DNA from 4 places in the Microcoleus sp. FACHB-SPT15 genome. Region 4 is predicted to be linked to each of the others. Evidence: riboswitches for the same ligand, from Rfam matches in the RefSeq annotation. Region 4 holds a riboswitch; each other region holds the start of a gene.
What was found. A riboswitch is a leader RNA that binds a small molecule or an ion and turns the genes downstream of it on or off. The one in region 4 is predicted to bind cyclic di-AMP.

Region 1: linked by a shared signal. The riboswitch ahead of H6F98_RS25575 (hypothetical protein) and the one ahead of ntrB (nitrate ABC transporter permease) in region 4 are both predicted to bind cyclic di-AMP.
Region 2: linked by a shared signal. The riboswitch ahead of H6F98_RS24755 (glycosyltransferase family 1 protein) and the one ahead of ntrB (nitrate ABC transporter permease) in region 4 are both predicted to bind cyclic di-AMP.
Region 3: linked by a shared signal. The riboswitch ahead of H6F98_RS20040 (hypothetical protein) and the one ahead of ntrB (nitrate ABC transporter permease) in region 4 are both predicted to bind cyclic di-AMP.

Annotation. Positions count from the first base shown of each region.
Region 1 covers NZ_JACJNU010000062.1:265,011-270,841, reverse strand. The annotation lists gene H6F98_RS25590 (TIGR01548 family HAD-type hydrolase) at 1-767, shown strand, start outside; gene H6F98_RS25585 (hypothetical protein) at 964-1,278, opposite strand; gene H6F98_RS25580 (hypothetical protein) at 1,328-1,642, opposite strand; cyclic di-AMP (ydaO/yuaA leader) riboswitch at 1,802-1,959, opposite strand; gene H6F98_RS25575 (hypothetical protein) at 2,245-2,463, opposite strand; cyclic di-AMP (ydaO/yuaA leader) riboswitch at 2,594-2,714, opposite strand; gene H6F98_RS25570 (TetR/AcrR family transcriptional regulator) at 2,819-3,415, opposite strand; gene H6F98_RS25565 (hypothetical protein) at 3,474-3,971, shown strand; gene H6F98_RS25560 (5-(carboxyamino)imidazole ribonucleotide synthase) at 4,007-5,263, opposite strand; gene H6F98_RS25555 (FkbM family methyltransferase) at 5,564-5,831, shown strand, end outside.
Region 2 covers NZ_JACJNU010000062.1:71,973-77,803, forward strand. The annotation lists gene pstA (phosphate ABC transporter permease PstA) at 1-219, shown strand, start outside; gene pstB (phosphate ABC transporter ATP-binding protein PstB) at 301-1,131, shown strand; gene H6F98_RS24755 (glycosyltransferase family 1 protein) at 1,241-2,518, opposite strand; cyclic di-AMP (ydaO/yuaA leader) riboswitch at 2,677-2,827, opposite strand; gene psb27 (photosystem II protein Psb27) at 3,403-3,807, shown strand; gene H6F98_RS24765 (family 10 glycosylhydrolase) at 4,037-5,530, shown strand; gene leuS (leucine--tRNA ligase) at 5,766-5,831, opposite strand, start outside.
Region 3 covers NZ_JACJNU010000053.1:224,782-230,612, forward strand. The annotation lists gene H6F98_RS20030 (VIT domain-containing protein) at 1-938, opposite strand, end outside; gene H6F98_RS20035 (alpha-amylase family glycosyl hydrolase) at 1,049-2,449, opposite strand; gene H6F98_RS20040 (hypothetical protein) at 2,829-3,050, opposite strand; cyclic di-AMP (ydaO/yuaA leader) riboswitch at 3,178-3,298, opposite strand; gene H6F98_RS20050 (hypothetical protein) at 3,373-3,567, shown strand; gene H6F98_RS20055 (ATP-dependent Clp protease ATP-binding subunit) at 4,046-5,831, opposite strand, start outside.
Region 4 covers NZ_JACJNU010000038.1:95,239-101,069, reverse strand. The annotation lists gene H6F98_RS13305 (ABC transporter ATP-binding protein) at 1-351, opposite strand, end outside; gene H6F98_RS13300 (ABC transporter substrate-binding protein) at 453-1,874, opposite strand; gene ntrB (nitrate ABC transporter permease) at 1,977-2,831, opposite strand; cyclic di-AMP (ydaO/yuaA leader) riboswitch at 2,935-3,092, opposite strand; gene H6F98_RS13290 (RNA-guided endonuclease TnpB family protein) at 3,250-4,455, opposite strand; gene H6F98_RS13285 (pentapeptide repeat-containing protein) at 4,718-5,831, opposite strand, start outside.

The DNA of each region.
Region 1 (5,831 bases), on a different contig from region 4:
GTGTTGTGCGTGATGTGGGTGGTTCTTACCGACGTGCGCTCGCTGATACAGTAGAGCATTTCACGGGGGGCGCTTATCGACCATCCTCGATAGAAATTGATGACTTAAAAGCAGAGGGGATTTGGAACAACGATTGGGAAGGATCTCAGGAGCTAGTTTACCGCTACTTTGAAGCTCAGGGTCAGGAGCGATCGCAAATTGCTCTCGACTATGACACCCTTGTTGCCTTCTTTCAGTCTCGCTACCGAGGACCAAATCCGGAAAATTGGACAGGATATATCTGCACTGAACCACTGCTCTTACAGCCTCGCTACCTAGAGAACTTAACAGAGGCAGGAATCTTGTGGGGCTTTTTTAGCGGTGCGACACGAGGTTCAGCGACTTATGTATTAGAAAAACGCCTCGGTCTTCAGTCGCCAGTCCTCCTTGCAATGGAAGATGCTCCAGGTAAGCCTGACCCCACGGGTTTAGTCGCAACAATTGAGCAGATCAAACAGCGATATCCAGTTGTCGGTGAGATATCAGTTATCTACGTGGGGGACACCGTAGCAGATATGTACACCATTGAGAAAGCTAAAGCTTTATATCCTGAACGCCGTTGGATTGGTGTTGGTATCCTACCGCCTCACGTTCAGGAAACAGGAGAACGCCGCACTGCCTATGAGGAAATCCTCAAAGAAGCGGGTGCTGTTGTCGTTTTCAGCAATGTTGAACAGTTGAATGCTGACCAGATTCAGCGATTGGTCATTAACTCATCCCACGCCTAAAGGATATTGGATTTCGGGTTGGTTGTTATTAGTTGTTTATAAGCTGTTCAGCATTTAAATCACTTATTTAGATTCGCTGTCAAGATTCAGGCGTAAGGGTTTGGTGTTTTGCTAATACCCAGTTTAAATGCTTAACAGCTTATTTTTTTGTACAAACAACCAATGACTCAAATCAGCAGTTTAAAGGCTCTTTAGCTTAGGATAGTCCCCAAATCGCTTGATCAAGGGAACACTTATTCAAGTGATACTCTTCGTTGGAAATTGTCTGAGTGTCTAACAATCTCTTGTAATGGCTCAGTTCATGCTGATACTGCCACTCCCGATCTAAGTATCGCTTCCCAGCTTCTAGAGCCTCCGCAATACTGGCAAACAGGCCCCCTCCCAGTTGAATTTCTGGGCTATCTTGAGGACGAAGACATCTGTAGGTGTAACCGTTTGAGTGTTCGATTGGGCAAACAAAGAAGCTTCTGTAGCTCACCCCTTTGTTGTAAAGGTATTTCTTTTCAATCATGTCTGAATCTCCTAGTTTTCAGTGGACTTTTAGCCGTAATTTTCCTAAATTAGTTATTCGCTTGATGAATACGATGACCAATCCAGTCGGCGTTTTCTCGGAGGAGATGCAGAATACTCCCACGAATCAAAACATCAATGCGTAACCGCTGTTCCTTGGTGAGGAATAGGGAATTTGGTTTCTTCAGTTGTTTCTGTTCAATCTCCATAACCTTGCAGTCAGCAGGGATATGCTTAAGAACATGATTAACTAACTTTTGGCGTAATTCCTCAATCGAGAAGGCAGCTTGATAAGGGTGTTCTGGATAATCTGCCAAAACTTTGTCAATTTCTTGGATTACAAGATGCTTTTGAGTCAGGAACATGTGACTTTTTTACTTAACAGCAACTTTTCCTGCCTCAGACACCAGAGGTTCAGATTACTACAACCCTTTTCTCAGGCCGAGGCAGGTACAACGAAGCGAACAGATACCAGCCAAGGACACTGAAAGAGTTCACGCATATTAGTAGAAAATGCTGACTCTTCAGTCTCCTCTCAATGCCTACGAAGTTAGCTGACGGGCTAGGACTGAGAGATGTCCCTTTCTTCTTTGTCTCCTACTTTAAGAAGAGATAAGGTCAGAAATAAGCCCCAAGATTTGGTTCCTCCGCTCCAGCGATCGCATTACAGTTTAGTGAATGTTGTAAATGCAAGACTGGATTAGGCTGACTTACTGAATTTGGTTTTGCTATCTTAGCACCTTACCTGAGGGGAGAAAATCTTTCGTGAGATGTAAATTTCTCAAGAGTACAATGTTGCCCAAATTGACATTTAGGTAACAAGAACCTGTGTTTTATCACACTGACCTCGGTTTTAATGAAGTGCCTCTATCGCTGTCCTGATTATTCACTGACTTACTCACCTAGCTACATTTCCCCTAGAAGACACACGCCCTTCCTTAAGAAGCCCAGGACACCCAACGATTACTTAACCAATAGCTGAGTTTTGAACAGCCACAATTCCTTTGTTGCCAGATACCTTTGAGCGAATTGAACGATCAATGCACATTTTGCCGTAGCTTAATGCCTCATCAAGAGTATAAAAGCAGAACGGTTCACTGTAGACTTGTCCTGACGGGTCAACATAGTCAACTGCGATACGGTTCAGCTCTTTTTTGATGAGCAGACTCCATTCTTTATAAGTCATCGTCTTAGCCTTTGTTAATCTGTAGGGGTTTACAAGATGAGACAGGCAGGAGCATAAGACTGTAACTGAAAGTTACAGCCCTACACTTAGGAGACCCTTAAGACAACGGCTTAGATCAAGCTTGTGTCATAGGTACTCCTCCCAATGCCGACGGAGTTAGCTGACGGGCTAAGACTGGAAGGTGTCTCTCTCAAATTATGAGATTAGCCCCACGATTTGGTTCCTCCGCTCTAAGCTGGCTCTTACTCTACAACGATGGGTATGAGTACCAGACAAGATTAGGCTACCTAGTTCAATTAAATCAAACGTTAAAGGTTCCTGAATCTTTTTGTCAAGAGGTCAAGGCGTAAAATTTTTAGGAGCGATTAGAAGCCCCTCTCAGGAACAGACCTAACGCACGACGAACGTAGCCTTCCCACGATTCAGTAGTAGGTTGAAACATTAGTGCATAAAGCATAATCCCACTCATTACATCGAAGACTAGCCCAGGATCTAAATCTGCCTGAATTTCATGTCTCGCTTTTGCCCGTTCCAGCACAATAGCAAAGGCTTGTCGCCGAGGTTGTAGATACTTTGTCCTGTAAATTTCAGCAAACTGAGAGTTGCTTGATGCACTGCTGATAATCATTGCAACAGTCTGTCGCCCCAGAGAACTAAGCGTGGTGTGGGCAGCATTCTCGATTAACGCATCAATATCGCTCCAAAGATTACCAGTATCAGGAATTACAACATCTTGCCTTACACTCTCAATTGCATCAGCAACTAGTTCTTCTTTGCCGTTGTAGCGTCGATAGATGGTTGTCTTGCCCACGCCAGCGCGAGTTGCGATCGCATCAATACTCATCGCCTCAAAACCAACTTCCGCCAGCAATTCTAGGGTTGCTTGCAACATCGCTTGATGGGATTGAGTACTACGGGGTCTTCCCGGCAATTTTTTGGTGATATCACTCATGAGTGCTACCATTATTTACGAAACTGTTTCGTATTGAAATAGATCAGCCGATAAGACAATGTCCCGCCCTCACTACACGGACAAAAATAGCATTCAGACTCTTCGGGATGGGCTAGAGGAATACTATGCTCTAAATCCGAACGTCACCGATCCGAGAAAACTGCCTCCGGAGTTTGCAAAAATTTTGCTGGCGCATGATGTTTCACACGTTGTATACGGTTGTGATACAGGTATGTATGACGAACTCAAGATTCTCCCACTAACTTGGTGGACTAGCAACTACAAGTTTCGTGATCACCTACGCACAATCAAAGATCCAACTATCAGCCCTGCGATTCGTGTGATGTACGACGACTTGATAAAAGAGCATGGGGTGATCTGGTTATATGCCTCTATCTTCTTTGTATTGCCGCAACTGTTGCCAGAATTGATTTCAATGTGGTCAAAGTCACGTAAGCGGGAGTGCTTTGTGCCGTTTCTCGATTTTGAACCATTGCTTGATCGTTCACTTTTAGAGATTCGTCAAGAATTCGACCTTTTGCCTTTCCTAAAATAGGTTACTTTTGCTTGTGCCTTCTGCCGTTTGCCATATCAGCTGTACCAGAGGGATTCAATTTTTTTAGCAACGGCTTGTGCCTCAGTTACCTGTTGAGAGTCCAATCGAACGGTGACATGACCTAATTTGCGTCCGGGACGGGATTCAGTTTTCCCGTACCAATGTACAAAAGCCCCAGGCAGACTCGCTAACTCTTGCCGTTTGTCGAGGTAGTCACTCTGGGAGTGTTCATAACCTAAAAGATTTACCATGACGGCACCAGCACAATTCAGTGCAGGGCTTCCCAAGGGTAAACCTGTAACTGCCCGCAGTTGCTGTTCAAACTGAGACGTTTCACAAGCATCAAGGGTAAAGTGCCCGGAATTATGAGTGCGCGGCGACACTTCATTGACTAATACCTTGCCACTCGTAGTGAGAAAAAGTTCAATCCCAAAGACTCCGACAGCATCAAGACTGTTGAGAAGGGTTTGTGCGATCGCCTTAATCTCTTCTACAACACTTAAGCTAATCTCAGCCGGAACAATAACACGACGACAAACTTGTTCTTCCTGCTGAGTTTCTACCACCGGGTAAACCACCACATCCCCAGTAACAGAACGTGCAGCAATCACCGCTAACTCTCGTTCAAAAGGAATAAACTTCTCTAGGAGTACAGGCGCATATCCTAGCTTTTTCCAAATCTCCTGTAAGTCAGTGCTAGTTTTAGCAATGAACGTGCCTTGCCCATCATAGCCGTGGCGTCGCGCCTTGAGGACGAGCGGAAACTCTAACTCGCTTAGGTTCATTGGTGCAAGAGAGGATGCAGGAGACACTAATTCCTCATTGCCAACGTCTCCCGCAAGTGTCATAAACTCTGGCTGAGGTAAGCCAATATCTTCGAGGTAGCAGCGTTGATCATACTTATCCAAAAGCGGTGCTAAGGCTTCTAGGCGTGGGCGAAAGCAAACACCCTGCTGTGCCAACGGCATCAAAGCTGGCAGATTAATAAATTCGTTTTCAAACGTAATGACATCACAACGAGACGCAACTTCGCCAGTCGCAGCAGCATCATCAATTGGGGCAAAAATTGTGTCTGAAGCAATTGCCACTGCTGGATCTGTAGGATGGGGGGTTTGTATTATTAGTTCAATTCCCAAAGCCTTAGCTGCACCCGCCATCATCCAGGCAAGCTGCCCTCCACCAATCACACCCACACGCTTGATATTGCTAGGTGAACTTTCAGCGAGGCGGGTGGTTTGAATAGACTCTTGGTAAGATGGGGAGGCGTTAATCGGCGTGGATTTTGAAACCATAGTCTGTGTCTACCTTGTGCAAAGCGGCAATCTGCTACGCTCAATCATATTTACAATTATTAAACCTCAAATGAGAATTACATCTCTTTCGCTGTAGCCTGGGTTTTATTCAGCGATTTTGGCACACAGAATAAAAACTCCATGAACAGCATTTTTATAAGGGCTTATAGTCGATTATTACAAATAATTGTCAGGATATTTTGCAGATTAACAGGTAAGGGAGGAGGGAAATTTGCTAAGTTCCTCCCTAAAGACCAAAGATTTTTGATTCCTAATTATTGCGGCAATTTAAATTTTGAGGTGGATACAACCTATCCGATGGAATCCTCCGTTTGGTTAGCAGGAGTCTATGACGTTAAAACAACTAAATTTTTAAAAAAAGTTATCCATTCAGATGATGTAGTTCTTGATATTGGAGCGAATTGTGGTGCCCTCACCTTAGTCGCCGCTAGTTTAATCGATCAAGGAAAAATCTATGCCTTTGAACCAGCACCAGCAGTTCGTTCTAGGCTTCAAGGCAATGTAGAGCTAAATCCTAAACTCAAAGAGATTGTAACGGTTTTGCCCT
Region 2 (5,831 bases), on a different contig from region 4:
CTAATTGTTGTTGGTGCTTTAGCCTATATTTCGTTCACCCCAAATGGATTGCAAAGCCAATTTACAGCTCTACCGATTCAGATTTTTGACTGGGTTTCCCGTCCTCAAACGGATTTCCATAATAATGCAGCGGCAGCAATTATCGTTTTGATGATTTTGCTATTGCTAATGAATTCCACAGCAATCTATCTGAGAAATAAGTTTCAGGTCAACAGATAGTTAGGTATCAAATATTAGACTTTTTCTCACATTGATACCTCGCTCCTAACACTGCTTTTCTTTCTATACTTTCTTGATTCTATGCAGCCTAAATCAGTTACCAATTCTTATGGTTCATCCACAGCTACAGATGAAGCTGTTTTACGAGCGGTAAATGCCTCTGTTTACTATGGCTCATTTTTGGCAGTTCAGGATGTCTCTCTTGATATTTTCAAAAACAAAATTACAGCTTTTATTGGTCCTTCAGGTTGTGGTAAGAGTACACTACTCAGATGCTTTAACCGCTTGAATGACTTAATTTCTGGAGCACGGGTGGAAGGGAGAATTACGTTCCAAGGCGAAAATCTCTACGACAAAAAGTTTGACAACCGCATTGAGGACGTGCGTCGCCGCATTGGTATGGTCTTTCAAAAACCGAACCCGTTTCCCAAGTCAATTTATGAAAACATTGCCTTTGGTGCCCGTATCAATGGCTATCAAGGCAATATGGATGAATTAGTTGAGCGAAGCCTTTCTCAAGCCGCTCTCTGGGAGGAAGTAAAAGATAAGCTCAAACAGAGTGGTTTGTCGCTGTCTGGAGGTCAACAACAGCGTTTATGTATTGCACGCGCTCTAGCAATTCAACCTGAGGTGCTACTGATGGATGAACCTTGTTCTGCTCTCGATCCCATCTCCACACTTAAAGTCGAAGACTTGATGCACCAGCTTAAGGAGAAGTACACGATTGTGATCGTGACTCACAATATGCAGCAAGCTACACGAGTAGCTGATATGACTGCCTTTTTCAATGCCAAAGCAACTGATAAAGGTGGAAAACAGGGTTACTTAGTCGAGTTTGACCAAACAGAAGTTATCTTCCAAACACCAAAGGAAGAAGCAACACGGGATTATGTAAGCGGACGCTTCGGTTAAGCTACTGATAAAGCAGCTTTGCTATCAGCGTTCACTCGTCAGCTTTGGGGGCAACCACGAAGGATTGCCCCTACATTTTTAGGCGATTAGTATGCAGCGCTAAAAGTTCTTAGGCGGCTACTTGAGAGATTTTGGCAGAAACAGGCGCATTTTGAGAAATTAGTTTCTCATACAGGCATCCAAGCCGGGATGCCACACTATCCCAACTCATGGCAATTTCTACCCGTTGACGACCTGTCTCCCCAAGTTGCTCTCCCCAAGCGGGGTTTTCGAGGATACGGTCAATTGCTTCGGCAAATGCGGCATCATCTTTGGGCGGTACAAGTAAACCTGTGACTTCTGGCACGACGGTAAACTGCAAGCCTCCAACCTTACTGGCAACGACGGGTGTCCGACAAGCCATTGCTTCAATTGCCACTAGACCAAAGGGTTCATAATGACTAGGTACGACACAGACATTTGCGGCGGCGTAGTAAATCGGTAAGTCGGATTCGGTAAGTCGTCCAGGGAAGGTAGTAATTGCTTCTATACCAAGTTCTTTAACAATACTCTGAATGCGATCGCGTTCAATGCCATCGCTCTCACCCGAACGAGCACCACCCCCAATGATCAATCTCAAATCACTAGTTCCACGCAACTTAGAGGATGCGATCGCTCTTACTAGTGTCTCAATTCCCTTGCGCCGATCAAAGCGTCCAACATACAGGGCGACTTTCGCGTCTTCAGGAATCCCCAACTCACCCCGTGCCGTCAGCCGATCAACTGAACCCAAACGCTCAATATCAGTGCCGCAGGGAACCATTTCAATTGTTCCTTGAGTAGAAACGAGCTTACGCATATGCTCCCCTTCTTGGGGACTCGTTGCAACCACAGAATCCACCGTTTCTAAACAGGTTTTTTCTACGGCTAATCGCGTTGATGCGATCGCAGGTAAGTCACTGACTGACCGATACTTTACTGCACCTAAGGAGTGGTAAGTATGTACCTGTACCAAAGGTTGGTGCTTTTTTAATTCCATCCCAACCCAAGAAGACAACCAATAGTTGGTATGAACTAAGGGATATTGAATACCTTCTTGTTTTTGGAATGCTAGAAATTGCTGAACAAACTCTGGCAGGTAGTTAAAGACAGTATCTCGACCAATAAACTTTTGTGGGCCTGCTGTTAAGCGGATTGTCCGACAGTTCGGTGCATGTTGAACGATAGCGGATTGATCAGGACTGATTCGACGGGCGAACATGTCCACAGACCATCCTTGCTGAGCTAATGCTAATCCAACTTGGCGCACATAAACGTTTTGCCCTCCAGCCTCTTCTTGACCAATTTCCGCTGCTGGATCGCCACTAACAGAAATTAAGGCAATACGATTCTTTTGATTCACGAACATAGTAGATTTTCACCTCATGGGTAGCTTCCCTGCCTCAGACCCAGGAGTTGACACGAAAATTTCGGCTCCTCAGAGTCTACAGGCAGGTGCAACGAAGCGGACAGTTACCAGCCAAGGACACTGACGAGAACACACAATAAATCTAAAGTGTTGTACTTTCAGTCTCCTCTCGATGCCTACGGAGTTAGCTGACGGGCTAGGACTGAGAGATGTCCTTCTCCTTATTTCCCCCGTTCTCAGAACGAAGTGAAATTGGAAGATTTGCCCCAGGAAATGGTTCCCCCGTTCCAGATTCTGCTTGCGAAATGAACCTTTGTTGAAGCAGAAAATAAATTAGGCTGACTTATTACTATGTATGATTATATTAGTATTTTTTAAATAAATCAATATCTCACAAAATTTCTTTTTCTGAAGATTTGCTACTTTATATGGCGATATTCGCCTGAGCTAAGAAACATGGATTAAACAATTTACCAACGGCAAAGCCTGTATAGGCATGGGACGGTCATACTTCTACCCAAAGAATTGAGGTCTATAAATCTATGTTCCCTAACAGTCAAATCAGGTTGTCTCAGGCGCTGATTATCAAATTGATTTGAAGGGAAACTGGGCGAACCTCAAGGATAAATCGGGGAAATTCAATAATAGTGTTCTGATGCAACATGAAAACACTAATAGCTCTCTGTTCTCCTCAATGCTGTATCAGATTTTGCTTTTCTTCAGACCTTGTCAAAAAGGTAGAAAGCTCAATAAACGTAACTTTTCCTTTGCACTTACTCCCCATTCCCCACTTCTTCCTCCCTCTTTCCACTGATCCCTGAGTGCGCCAATCCAAGATAGGATCAGTTCTAATTTTGAAATTTCATTTGTCGTTAATCATGCATATGAAGCGCTACTTGTCACGTCTTCTTGCCCTTGTCTTGGTTGCTGTCATTGGTCTGATGGGATGTTCCTCCAACAGCAGTACCACGGGATTGACTGGGGATTACCGTCAGGATACATTTGCCTTGTTGCAGAGTTTGAGAACAGCGATTGAATTACCGGAAGATGCACCAGAGAAGGCAGCAGCGCAAGCAGAAGCGCGGGGGAAAATTAATGACTTTGCCTCTCGCTATCGGCGGGATAGCTCTGTCGCAACACTCAGTTCCTTTACCACGATGCGAACGGCATTAAATTCTCTGGCAGGTCATTACAGCTCTTATCCCAACCGTCCTCTCCCGAAAAAATTGAAGACACGCTTGGAGCAGGAATTTCAACAAGTCGAGAATGCTCTGAAGCGAGGGTCATAAGGAAGCGAGACAAATGCGATCGCGATAATTTAAGCTTAAAATACCAATGGGGTAAGGGTTTGAGCAGTCAAACCCTTCTTTTTTGTGAAAAAATCCTCTTAAGATTGTCCGGAATCGTGAGCCAGAGCCACGAAAGGAAAATTAGCCGAAAAATGTTATATTTGCCGATCTGTTAGCAGTCTGCTAAGACTGAGGACGCCAACGTTCAATTCTTTTGTGGTTTGTAGGAATGTCAAATGGTTTTCTGAAAGGGACGCGATACAGACAGCGTCTCTATCGCGCCGCAGTTGCCACACTCGTGACCACTAGTAGTCTAGTCAGTCAGTCTTGGTGGTTGACGCAAACAGCTCAAGCTCAAACACAGGCATATTGCCAGTTCTCCAACGCGGCGATCGCTGAAAAAGAAAACTTACGAGTCAGCGCTCTAAAAGGCAATGCAGATTCCGGTAAACGCTACAAAGCTCTTTTAAAACAACACGCTGACTACTTACGGCAATGCCGCGATCGCACTTGGCCGAATACCCAAGCCATTTGGTTGCGCTTATACCCTTGTGATGTTCGTGAAGGAGCGATCGATGAGATTCTAGATCGCATTGTTAACCGAGGCTATAACCAAGTCTACGTTGAGGTGTTTTTTGACGGTCAGACACTCTTACCCGTATCAGAGAATCCAACACCTTGGCCCTCAGTTATACGAACACCTGGAAGCGAGAACGTTGATTTATTAGCTCAGGCGATTCAAAAAGGTCATGAGCGGGGCTTACGGGTGTATGCCTGGATGTATACGATGAATTTTGGCTACTCCTACGCCCAGCGTTATGATCGGCAAGGCATACTCGCTCGCAACGGTCGAGGTGAGACTAGCTTATCCTTCGTCAAGGATGGCTCCCAAGCCTTTGTTGACCCTTACAGCCAGCAAGCTAAAACTGACTACTACCAGCTCGTTCAAGCGATAGCAAAGCGACGCCCTGACGGCATTTTATTTGATTACATTCGTTATCCTCGTGGGTCAGGCAGCGATTCCGTTGTTACCAAAGTCCAAGATTTATGGATTTATGGAGAGGCGGCACAAAAAGCACTATACGATCGCGCCCTCAACAACAAGGGACGAGAACTCATCGCCCGCTATATCCGTCAAGGTTCGATTAGCGATGGCGACATTGCGGCTGTAAATCAACTCTACCCAAATGAAGGACCCGCCCTCTGGCAAGGTCGTACCCCCTCACCGACAGAGACAGTTGCCACCCTGAAATGGCAACTGTGGCAACTCAGTGTTGCTCACGCTGCCCAAGGTGTCATTGACTTTCTCTCCCTAGCTACCCTTCCCGCTCAACGCAGTGGAATCAAAGCAGGAGCCGTGTTTTTCCCGGATGGGAATCAAGGTGTCGGTCGAGGTGGATATGACTCCCGACTCCAACCTTGGGATCGATTCCCCGGTTCAATTGAGTGGCATCCAATGTCTTATGGTGTCTGTGGTAATAGTAATACTAGCTGTATCGAATCGTTGGTCAAGCGAGTTGCGGATCGAGCGCCTAGTAATACTCAAGTCATACCTGCACTGGCAGGCACTTGGGGACGACCTGTGAGTAATCGCCCATCCTTAGAAGCCCAGATGCAAGCAATCCGCCGTGTCGCTCCGCAAATCAATAGCGTGAGCCATTTTGCTTATTCTTGGCAAGACCCTCAGTCTGATCGCGATCGCAAATTCTGTCAGATTCAGTAGTTACTAGCTATAGCTTTTGGCAGAAGGCTTGACTTCTGCCAAAAGCTGGTGCTTTTTGGCGACATGGCAGTCAGCAAGGGTTTAAGCCTCTCCACCAAATCAAAGATTTTGGTGGATTGCATTGGTAATAACAGGTCTCGTTGCTCTCACCATATTGCATCCATAAAAGCCGTTTGCCTTCTTCACGCTTGCTAAGTTGCTCTAGAGACAAGGGGGAGCAATACTCCCCCAAGGTCTAAGCCACCACAAAATTCACCAGCTTGCCAGGGACAACAATTACCTTTTTAATCTCCTTGCCCTC
Region 3 (5,831 bases), on a different contig from region 4:
AATTCCTGAGATTTCAGTAAGGGGTCACCATGTTGAGAACCAGAAGTATCCATCAGGAACACGACATCCTTGGGTACAATCTCATTGCTGCGGTAGTCCAATGCCGGGATAAGATAAACCGCGAAGTGACCGCCTCGTTGATCTGACTGGCTAAGTACCGTTGCTTGAGTGTTGTCACTACTCACCTGATAACGCACAATCAGGTCTTTGTTGGGAATGGTGTCTTCCTTACCCAGTTTCACCCGCACAATTTGTCCATCCTGTTCAATTGTGAGTTGGTGGGAAGTGGAGCGAACATTACGAACTGGCACACCCGCATCAATCTCCACTGTCACACCGATGTCATGCCCAGAACGAGTTTCAGGAGGTATCACAGGCGGAGTGATGCGCGAAGCATCGGGAACTTGGTCAGTATCACCACTTTCATCAATCGGTGTACCAGGAATGAATCGGGGTCCAACAACCATCGGGAAGACAAATTCATAGTCGCCACCTGTGAATTTCAGGCTGTCGGTGTAGCGGATGGTAACGTCTATTGCTTCACCGGGTTTGATGTTCGCTAGCGATTGGGTGAAAATATTGTCTCGCTCTTGCTCTAAAAGCCCAGCCGTTCGCCCCTCTCGTCGCGCTTGTTCATAAATTTCTTTGGCTTCTTCCCGCTTTTTGATGTTGCCTTTGATAACACGCTCACCAATTTTAATTTCCATGTCATCCACTGCCGCTTCATCTGGCAACGGAAATACATAGATGGCTTCTAATGGTTCAGTGAAGGGATTTTCAAAGGTCTGCGTCACCTCTACTCGTGACAGATTTCCGGCAATTTTGCTAAGAACTTTCGTATGTTTCAGCGGGAAGACTAACTGTTTTTCGCCAGTTTTGACATATAAGCCTCCTAGCGACGGCTTGGAGTGTAACGGAGCATTAGCGGGCATAAGCATTTCCCCCAACAATTAGAATGCTAACCGTTGCCACGGTTCCAAGTGGCAGTTTCACCCATGTTAGCCTTGAACTTTAATCGCTTCTAGGAAAGTTGAAGAAGTATTAAATATCATTGGCATTTACTTGTAGAGGTTGGCACAAAAAAGAGTACATCTCTGGGGCTAACTTGAATGCCTCCCCTTTGTTTTGTCCCCCATCTTGTGATGTATTTTTGACCATCACCACCTTTACCAACTGCCATCGTAAAGTTATAGCGCAGTTCTTGGTAACAGCCAACTTCTAAACCTGGCATTTTTGCCGCCTTCACATCAAAAAATGTGCCAGCTTTATTGATGATTGCAAAACCCTTATCACCACGTTCAATAAAAAGCATATTGGGATTATCGGCACCTGGTGCGATTTCATTACCATTACGAAAGTATTGCGCCTCACCCATCATTTTATGGTGGAAGTAAACACCGGATTTGGTAATCGAATTCTGTACATCATCACGGTAGACAATCGGGAATCCTTCCTGACGAGCAAGGACAAAAGCATTGGCTAACATCGCATCTTCTTGGCTAGAAAATTTGAAGCCGATTTGATTGGTTGCTATGTCATGGTTTTGGGCAAACGTGACAGCTTTTGTTCCCGGTAGGGCTTTTCCCGAACTTGCTGGATTGATAAGCGATCGCAAATCACCGCCTAAACTAAAAGCCTCAATCATTGCACTCACTAGATGAAAGTCTGTTACTGAAAATACGCCTGTATATTCGTTGCTTTCTTCAAGTGTTTGTCCAATCACTTCACCATAAACGAATTTATCGGCTGGTACTACTGTCAGTACATCACGAAAGTAGTCAGGTTCAATATGCTTTGCGGCATCAAACCGGAAACCATCAGCACCAAGTGCCAAGAGTTTCTTCAGGTAATTTTTGGCTTCTTGTCGAACATGAGGCAAATTGGTATTCAAATCAGGAAGATTACAATTAATCCAACCTTGTGTAACGGAAGCGCGGTTACTGTAGTCGATGCAATTTTTGGGATGAAAATCCTGGGATGAGAAGCGAGGATACTTCAATGTTTTGACATATTCACCATAGTTCGCCATGTGATTGAGAACCACATCGACAATTATCTTCATCTTCCGACTATGGGCAGAATCAATGAGTGCTTTGAGGTCTTTTTCATTCCCTAAAGGGCTTTCAAGTACAGTATGGTCAATCGGTTGGTATCGCGCCCACCAATCGGATGCTGGATTACTCTTCTGAGGTGGCGAAACTTGGATGTAGGTAAAGCCTTGCTTTTGAAGCTCAGGAAGTTGTTTTTTGACCTCCCGTAGCCGCATATCAAACGCTTGATAAATTACGTCAGCACTAGAAACTTTTCCCTCATTGCCTCTAGAAGAACCATAAGGAGGAGTTTCATGTTCGGTAACTTCGCTCAACGGTGCTTGACAGGCAGACGTAACACAAAAAACAAGAATAAAAGCTATGCAGAATTTGAGGAGTAATTGAAACAGTCTGTGCATGAACAACCTTTCAAGTGAGTCAGGCAAGTAGCTATAGCAGAAGGCAGAGGGCAGAAGGGATGCATATTGACAACAAAAAACCTCGGTACTTACACCGAGGCTTTTGACTTATAGCTCTATGAGCCTATTTGTAGATTTTGCAAAAATATAGGCTGACACAGTACCAGTCGTTTCCCAATCTACCCAAACCAGGAGTAAAGCTATGACAATAGCTTGGCTAGTTGTGTTCAGCCTACTTATGCAAAGTAAACTCAGTCACTTTGCAGATACACCCAAAGTAAGCTTTGTTTTTTCTTACAACACCCTTAGACCAGGAGTAGTGCTTCTATGAAAAGAGACATACTCTTTTACCGAAAGAACAATTATAGCGTAATACAACCTAATTGCTCATTGCTTCTTTAGCGGTCTCAATGCGATCGCTTACCGAAGTCTTGGATCGAATTGATTGGTCGATGCAAAGTTTACCGTAATTCAAGGCTTCTTCAAGCGTGTAAAAGCAGAACGGCGCACTGTAAGAATGTCCTTCTGGGTCAATATAGTCAATAGCGATACCGTTTAATTCTTCGCTCGTGACTAGATTCCATTCCTTGTAACTCATCATTGCCCTAACCTCCATTAGTTTGTAGCGGTTTACGAGGTGGGTCAGGCAGCAGAATATCCCTGCAACTGATGTTACAGATATCTGCTTAGGAGACCCAAGGACTACGGCTTGTAAAAGCTTATGCCTATGGTGCTCCTCCCATTGCCGACGGAGTTAGCTGACGGGCTAAGACTGGAAGGTGTCTCTCTTGGTTACAAGATTAGCCCCACGATTTGGTTCCTCCGCTCTTTATCTGGCGTTCTGAAACGATTACGTTTGCCAGATAAAAATTAGGCTACCCACTGGAAAAAGAATAATTAAAATATAGGATAAGATTCGGCGTTTGTCAAGAACCCAAATCAGGGAAGACGCTAAACTTAATGCTTCCATGTATGGGCATGAAATAGGTGAGAAGCAAGCCGTAGACCGAAAACTCTTCCTTCTCCCCTACACCCCAACTATGCCACTTAAAATGCAACAACAAGACAGATTTATTGGGTGTTTAATCTATGCGATCGCTAAAAGAAGCAGCATTTAACGCAGTACCAATTCTTACTCTCATCCTGACAGTAGTAGCAGCCATCCCACCAAACACAGGCATTGTAGGAAGATATAGAATGCTCAGAATTTATTAGGGTTGCCACCTCATCTCTCCTATCCGCTGAAGGGTTACGTGATTCTTGGTTCAGTATCTGTTGCAGTTTGTCAGAAACACGCTCTAACCCATAGGTTTGTGCCACGATTAAAACCCTCTTAATGCTATTTAACTTAATTTTTCCTGGAATCTTCCTAGACAGAAGAGATTGTCTAAAAGCTACGGAAGTTGCCAGTCTCAAGGTTCAATTCCACATTAGCAAGTCTTGCCAATGATTTTCTCTGACTGCAATGTTTCTTTTCTGATTGAAATGTTTCTTTGAAATTGTCAAAAAAATCCGCTCTTGTATTAGCTACATAGCATCAAGAGCGGATGAGTTGAATTGTCTTTATTGCCTAACTAGCAGATAGAGGGGGTAATCTTAGCCAACAGCTTGAAGCAACAACTCTTGGCGCTTGCTAGGCAATACCTTCACTTGACCATCAGCATCAACATCAACCAATGCTGTGTCTCCATCGTTTACCTGACCAGAGAGCATTGCCTCAGCTAAGCTATCTTCCAGGAGGCGCATGATGGCGCGACGTAACGGTCTTGCACCGTAGTTGACATCATAACCTTGTTCCACCAAGTGGTCTTTAAACCGTTCAGTGACTTCCAGCGTGATTCCCTGCTCAAGTAAGCGTATTGAGATTTCACGGAGCATGATGTCAGAGATTTGCTTAACTTCATCTCTGGTTAGCTGACGGAAGACGATAATCTCGTCAAGGCGATTGAGAAACTCAGGGCGGAAGAATGATTTAAGGTTTTCATTCACCTGTTCACGGATACGGTTGTACCGTGCCTCATTTTCGTTGTCGGAGTAGTCAAAGCCGAAACCACTACCACCTTTTTCGATTGCCTTAGAACCGATATTAGAAGTCATGATGATCAACGTGTTCTTGAAGTCTACGGTGCGACCTTGAGCATCGGTTAAGCGACCGTCATCCAAAAGTTGCAGTAGCACGTTGAATACATCAGGATGGGCTTTTTCGATTTCGTCGAATAGCAGCACTGTGTAGGGCTTGCGTCGGACAGCCTCGGTGAGTTGACCGCCTTCGTCATACCCAACAAATCCTGGAGGCGAACCAATCAGCTTACTGACTGTGTGGCGTTCCATGAACTCGGACATATCGAACCTGATCATTGCCTCTTCTGAACCGAAGAAGTATGCCGCTAGGGATTTGGCGAGTTCCGTCTTACCGACTCCAGTCGGGCCAGAAAAGATAAAGCTAGCGATTGGGCGATTAGGACTCTTTAAGCCTACCCGCGCCCGACGAATCGCACGAGAGACAGCAGTAACAGCTTCCTCTTGACCAATCAGTCGCTGATGTAGGGTGTCTTCTATGTGCATCAGCAGTTCTGATTCGGATTCAGTCAGCTTGCTTACAGGCACTCCAGTCCAAGAGGCGACGATATGGGCGATATCTTCTTCGTCAACAATTGGCGTGAGGGAATTGTTTTGTTCCTCTGTGTTCTCAACAAGTACTTTGAGTTGAGCTTCAAGTTCCAATTCGCGATCGCGTAACTGTCCCGCTTTATCAAAATCCTGAGCTTTGACTGCCTCATCTTTCTCTTTCGTGCAGCAACGCAGTTCCTTCTTCAGTTCCTTGGTTGCAGGAGACGATTGGAAGTGCCTCAAATGAACACGGCTTCCAGCTTCATCAATCAAGTCAATTGCTTTATCAGGTAGGAAGCGATCTGAGATGTAACGGTCTGAGAGCTTCGCAGCCGCTTCTAGGGCATCATTAGAGATTTCAACCTTGTGGTACTGCTCGTAAGCGTCGCGCAGACCGTGCAGGATTTCAATGGTGTCATCCACCGAAGGTTCTCCGACCATTACTGGCTGGAAACGACGCTCTAGAGCCGCATCGCGCTCAATGTGCTTGCGGTATTCATCCAGCGTGGTCGCTCCTAAGCACTGCATTTCACCTCGTGCTAGAGCAGGCTTAAGAATATTTGCGGCATCCATACCGCCTTCCAGTGAACCTGCACCAACTAGGGTGTGGATTTCGTCAATGAACAAGATGATGTTCCCAGATTGACGCACTTCCGCCATGATTTGCTTAATGCGCTCTTCAAAATCACCCCGATAGCGAGTACCTGCCACTACTGAACCCATGTCCAGAGTAAATACCTGCTTATCTTCTAAAAGGTCAGGGACATTTTTG
Region 4 (5,831 bases):
TCGGACATTTTCTGTAACTGTCAGCCACGGTAGGAGAGAATAGTGCTGAAACACCATCATCCTCTCTGCACCAGGCTTGCGAACCTCTTTGCCCTCCAGCCGTACCATTCCGGAAGTGGGCTTTTCCAAACCAGCGACCATCTTGAGTAGCGTTGATTTACCGCAGCCAGAGTGACCGATTAGAGAGATATATTCATCATCAGCAATGGTGAGATTGACATTATCTAAAACAACCAGCTCCCCACCCTCTGAATTGGGGTAAGACTTTACAATATTTTCAATTTCGAGAAATCCTGCTCCATTAACGGTTCGAGAATTAGTCTTGTCAGAAAAAGAAGTAGATTTTGTCATAGAATGCTCCGCGAAGAAGTTTAAGGTTTAGGGTCTTAATTCAAAACTCAGCACTGACCTTTGAAAAGCTTGTATAAAGCGTGTATAAAGCTTTGATGAATTTAAGACATGAAGAACGATTTAGGAGCATTGGCTCTAATTTCAAAGCTGTTGAGATACCCGACTGGATCGCTAGGGTCAAACGCTTTGTTGTCGATAAAGAATTCAGCAGGTTCAACTTTGTAGTCTTCCTTAGGACATTCAATCCCCATTTCCTCAGCAATCTCTCGATACAAGTCAGTTTTCCAACCTTGACGCGCCTTTTGTTCGGCATCTTTGGGAAATTGATCGATTTGTCCCCAACGAGTTGCCTGGGTCATTAACCAGATAGCTTGTGATTGCCAAAGAAATGTGGAATGGTTGCCTGGGATGTTGGCAAGTTTATCAGGCAAATCGAAGAAAATGGTGCTGTAAGGGTCATTAGCCATGCGCTTTTGCCCGTCAAAACCGCCGTAGTTGTATTCCCCAACAATTGCTGGTGCCGTGAATTTATCGATTGGGGCATCTTTCTTCTTCGGTTTAGCACCTGTAAAGGAGGGACTAGTAATATATTTGGCGACTTCAGGACGATTTTTGGGGTTACTGCAATACTGGCAAGCTTCAATCATTGCTTTTACCAAGCTTCGGTAGGTTTTGGGATTTTCCTCAATGAAGGATTCCATAACCCCAAGCAATCTATCTGGGTGTCCATACCAGATTTCCTTCCCTTGGGCAAAGGTAAAGCCAACACCTTCGTTACCAGCGATCGCTCTCGTGTTCCAGGGTTCTGCGACCATGTAAGCTTGCATCGCGCCAATCCGCACATTATTGACCATTTGGGGCGGTGGAATGATGATGACTCGAAACTCCTCGGCTGGATTAATCCCAACAGAGGCAGATAAGTAGCGGACAAAGTACTCATAGATGGAAGAACTTAAAACCACAGCCCAGATGCGTTGCTCTTGAGGTAGGCTTTGAAAGTAGCCATGAAAATTCTTCCCAAATTCTTCTAAGTTGCCGTTATATGTGTTCCAAGGTCGTAACCCAGAGTTCCACATAGCTTTGTTCATGGTCATGGCGTTGCCGTGCCGATGAATGGTCATGGCAGCACACAACGACGCATGACGTGCCCCTTCAGCACCAATTCTGGCGTTGGTGACTGCCCCAGAGACAACGGGTGAGGCATCAAGACGCCCAAAAATGATGCCATCACGGGAGTTTGCCCAGCTTGCCTCGCGGCTTAGGGTGACGTTTAGTCCGTATTTGCGAAAGAAGCCTTTTTCCCAGGCGATCGCAAATGGCGCACAGTCATTAACAGGGACAAATCCTACTGTAAGATTGGGTTTTTCCAGGCTGCTGGGATCTACAACGGGTTCGACGGCTTCGGCAGTTTTCGAGAGTCCGTAGGGTGCGGTAACTCCCTTGATGGCACAAGACGACAAGGCGAATCCTGCTGCCGATGCACCCATTTGTTCAAGAAATCTTCGTCGGTTCAAAGAATTCATGGCGGTATCACTAATGTTGTTAGTTCTTATGATGAATGGCTAGCAGTAACGATTCAGCTATGACTGTAGCTGAAACTGACGCAATGTCAGTGAGGCGTAGTTCTAGTTGGTAGTTGCAGTGGGTCGTCGGTGAGTGGCTAGAGATTCAATTTTGCCCAAAATGTAGTCAAGCACTAGCCCCGTTACACCAATCACAACCACTGCCAAGAACACAGAACTCAAATTTAAGCGGTTCCATTGATCCCAAACGAAGAAGCCGATGCCAATACCACCGGTGAGCATTTCGACAGCGACGATGACTAGCCAAGCAATTCCTAAACTAATCCGCAAGCCAGTGAAGATGTAAGGTAAGCTTGCAGGCCAAATGATTTTTGTAATCTGTCGCCAGCGAGGCATTTCTAGAACGCGGGCAACATCCAGATAATCTTTTTGAACGCTGGATACGCCGAGTGCTGTGTTGATAATCGTCGGCCACAACGAGGTGATAAAGATAACAAAAATTGCTGAAGGTTCTGCCAGGTTGAAGATGGCGAGTGCGATCGGTAACCAAGCCAATGGTGATACAGGCTTAAAAACTTGAATCAAAGGATTGAGAGTTAGCATCGCTGCTCTGGACATCCCAATCAGAAATCCCAAAGGAATTGCCACAGCCGCACCCAACGAAAATCCCAGTAATACCCGCCGCAGACTTGCCAGCAATAACCAACCGAGTCCTAAATTACCAGGGCCTTTCCGAAAGAACGGGTTGGCGTATTCTGCGCTATCGAGAAGCGCTTGCAGCGGGGTGGGCATTAAATCTGTTAAGAATGTTGCAGTAAACCACCACAGCAAAATTACTCCCAAAAACCCTAGGGCAGGCAGCAAGACCACATCTCTTATAAGTACTGGTTTTGCTTTTTTCCAGGTAGCTTGTCCAGCGACAGCGACGATCGCTGCCAAATTTAGCTGAAACAACATATTGCAATGCCTCAGACTCAACAACAGGTACACAAAACTGAGCAGTACCAGCCGGAGAAACTGACAAAATCAAGACATTGCTAAAAAATGCCGATCTTTTCAGAAGTCTCCTCTCAATGCCTACGGAGTTAGCTGACGGGCTAGGGCTGAGAGATGCCCCTCTCTACTCACTCTCTGAGTTAGAGAATACGCCCCCAAGGATGGTTCCCCCGTTCCTTACTTCACCTTGTTTACAGATGAACGTGTTGGCGAAGCTTTTGGATTAGGCTGACTTACTCTAGTTAAGGATGAAGAATAACACAATTTTTCCGGATTCTTGTTCCTTCTAAAGTAATAGTTAACATTAACCGTTTATGCGGCTTAAACCCCCTTAGGGATTGAATTACAAGAGAAATGAACTACTGCCAGTGCCTACGGCTCAGGCAGTTTCCGACTTCACGGGGGATTGCGTCAACTTCGACTTGCGTCCAAGTTTCGGACTCACATCCCCTCCATCAGCAGCAGTCCTAGTTCCTAAGACCGATAGCATTCTGATTCCCTCTGCTCTTATGTTCTGACTAGCGTTCTCGTCCCTATCGTGATGAGTGCCACAGCTAGGGCAAGTCCAAGCCCTAACATCTAGCGGGAGTTCACTGATTTGATAGTGACATTTTGAGCAGAGTTTAGAGCTAGGAAACCACCTATCAATTTCTACCAGTACCTTGCCGTCATGGTCTAATTTGTACTGCAAGAAATTGACAAACATTCCCCATCCCACATCAGAAATAGCTTTGGCTAGATTATGGTTGCGAACCATGCCCTTTGTATTTAGGCTCTCGACTACGATGACTTGATTATCGTCAACAAGCTTACGTGAAAGCTTATGTAAGTAGTCTTGACGGACATTACCAACTCGTTCGTGAACCCTAGCTACTAATCTTCTTGCTTTGTTTCTGGAATTTGACCCCGTTATCTTTCTCGCTAATTTTTGCTGCTTCCTCTTTAGGTTACGCTCGTGTTTGGCTAAATGCCTTGGATTGGCAAACTTAGATGTTTTTATACCATCGTGAACAATGGCGAACTCCTTCAGCCCCAGGTCTATACCTGCAACTTTTCCATTAGTATGCGGGGTTGGGTAGTCACCTTCTAATTCCACCAAGATAGCCGCGTAGTAATTTCCTGACGGATTCTGACTGATAGTTACTGTCTTGATGGTGCCTTCAATCTCTCTATGCAGTTTGCAAGAGACAACACCAACACTACCTGGAAACTTGAGACAACCTTCAACTATCTTGACCGACTGAGGATACTGAATTGACTGCCTATTTTTCTTGGCTTTGAATCGAGGGTATTTAGCCCTGCGTTCAAAGAAGTTCTTGTAAGCCGTCACTAAGTTGAGTGTTGTGGCTTGCAAGACTTGAGAGTAGCACTCACCTAGCCAAGATGTTTCCTCCTGTCTTTTGAGTCCTGGAAGCATTTTGTTCAATGCAACTTGAGTCAAGCCTTTGCCTGTCTCCTTGTAGGTTCCGATGCACAAATTGAGCGCATAGTTCCACCACCAGCGACTACAGCCAAAGTGTTGAGCTAGTATCTCTTGCTGTTCAGTTGTTGGATATAGCCTGACTTTGATGGCTTGGTGTCGCATTGATTTACCTCCTCTTAGTACTATATAGTATTTTTGCTAAGAGGTAAAGCAAGCCAGTACATTGATGAGGACTGGAGCTGGAGGTTTCCTCCAGCTAAGGAAGTCCGTTCGCTCTCATCCCAAGCGTGCCTACGGCTCAGGGGGATTTCTCGCTCACATCTCGTTAAAAAAATCGGCATTCCGCCCGTCAATTCCAAATAAGCGATCGCTAATTAAGTTACTCGTGAAACTCTCAAAGCAAAGTACAACAGCACCTGGCTACTTACACCTCACTAGCGTCAGGCGAATCTTCAAAAATTGCCCCTCGCCGGATTAAATCCAGCTTTGTTTCCTCAGAAATTCCTAAGTTGTTGCCAAATACAGCATTCTTCACGCTAGCACTACTTAAATCAGCGTCAATGAGGTTAGCCCTCAGCAACTTAGAATGGCGCAAGTTAGCTCTCACCAATCTTGCTCCTTGAAGGTTGACCCTAGATAAATCGGCACGGCTGAGGTCAGCATCTGTCAAATCTCGTCCCTCTGCTCCCTGATTGACAATTTCCCAAATTAGATGCCATTTAGCATCAAGTTGTGTCGCCTCGTTGATTGTTGCCCCTTCAAGCAGTGTCGTACTCAGGTCAGCACCGTTAATTATTGCTTCCTCTAGATTAGTATTGCGCCAATCGGCACTATGAATCGTTGCTTCCTCTAAGTTTGCCCGCCTCAAGTCTGCTCCCTGAAAATTTGCCTCACTGAGGTTGGCATGACTCAAATCTGCTCCCTGAAGATTTGCCTCGCTGAGGTTAGCATTGCTCAGGTCAGCACCCTTTAGGTTTGCCTCGCGGAGGTTAGCGTTACTCAAGTCAGCTACTTTCAGGTCAGCGACTCTCAAGTTTGCCTTGTCAAGATTTGCTTCGCTGAGGTCAGCGACTCTCAAGTCTGTTCCCCTAAGGTCAGCACCTGTTAAAACCGCACCCCTGAGGTCAGTACCCCGGAAGATAGCTGCGCTTAGATCAGCCCCTTTTAAATTTGCTCCATTCAAGACGGCACCACTTAGATCAGCTCCTTTCAGATTTATCCCGTTCAAATTTGCATCACTTAAGATCGCATCACTTAGATCAGCCACTCTAATGTCAGCACCACTAAGGTTGGTATGGCTGAGGTTGACATTAGTGAGATTCGCATGGCTGAGGTTAACTTGGCTGAGGTCGGCTCCCTTGAGGTTTGCTCCTCGAAAGTCGGCATGGCTCAAGTCAGCCTGATTCAAAATTGCCTCGCTCAAAATTGCCGCCCTTAAGTCAGCGTTATTAAGGCTGATATTACTGAGGTTTGCCCTGCTCAGGTTGGTACTGCGGAGGTTAGCGCCACTAAGGTTTATCCCTTGGAGGTTTGCCTCG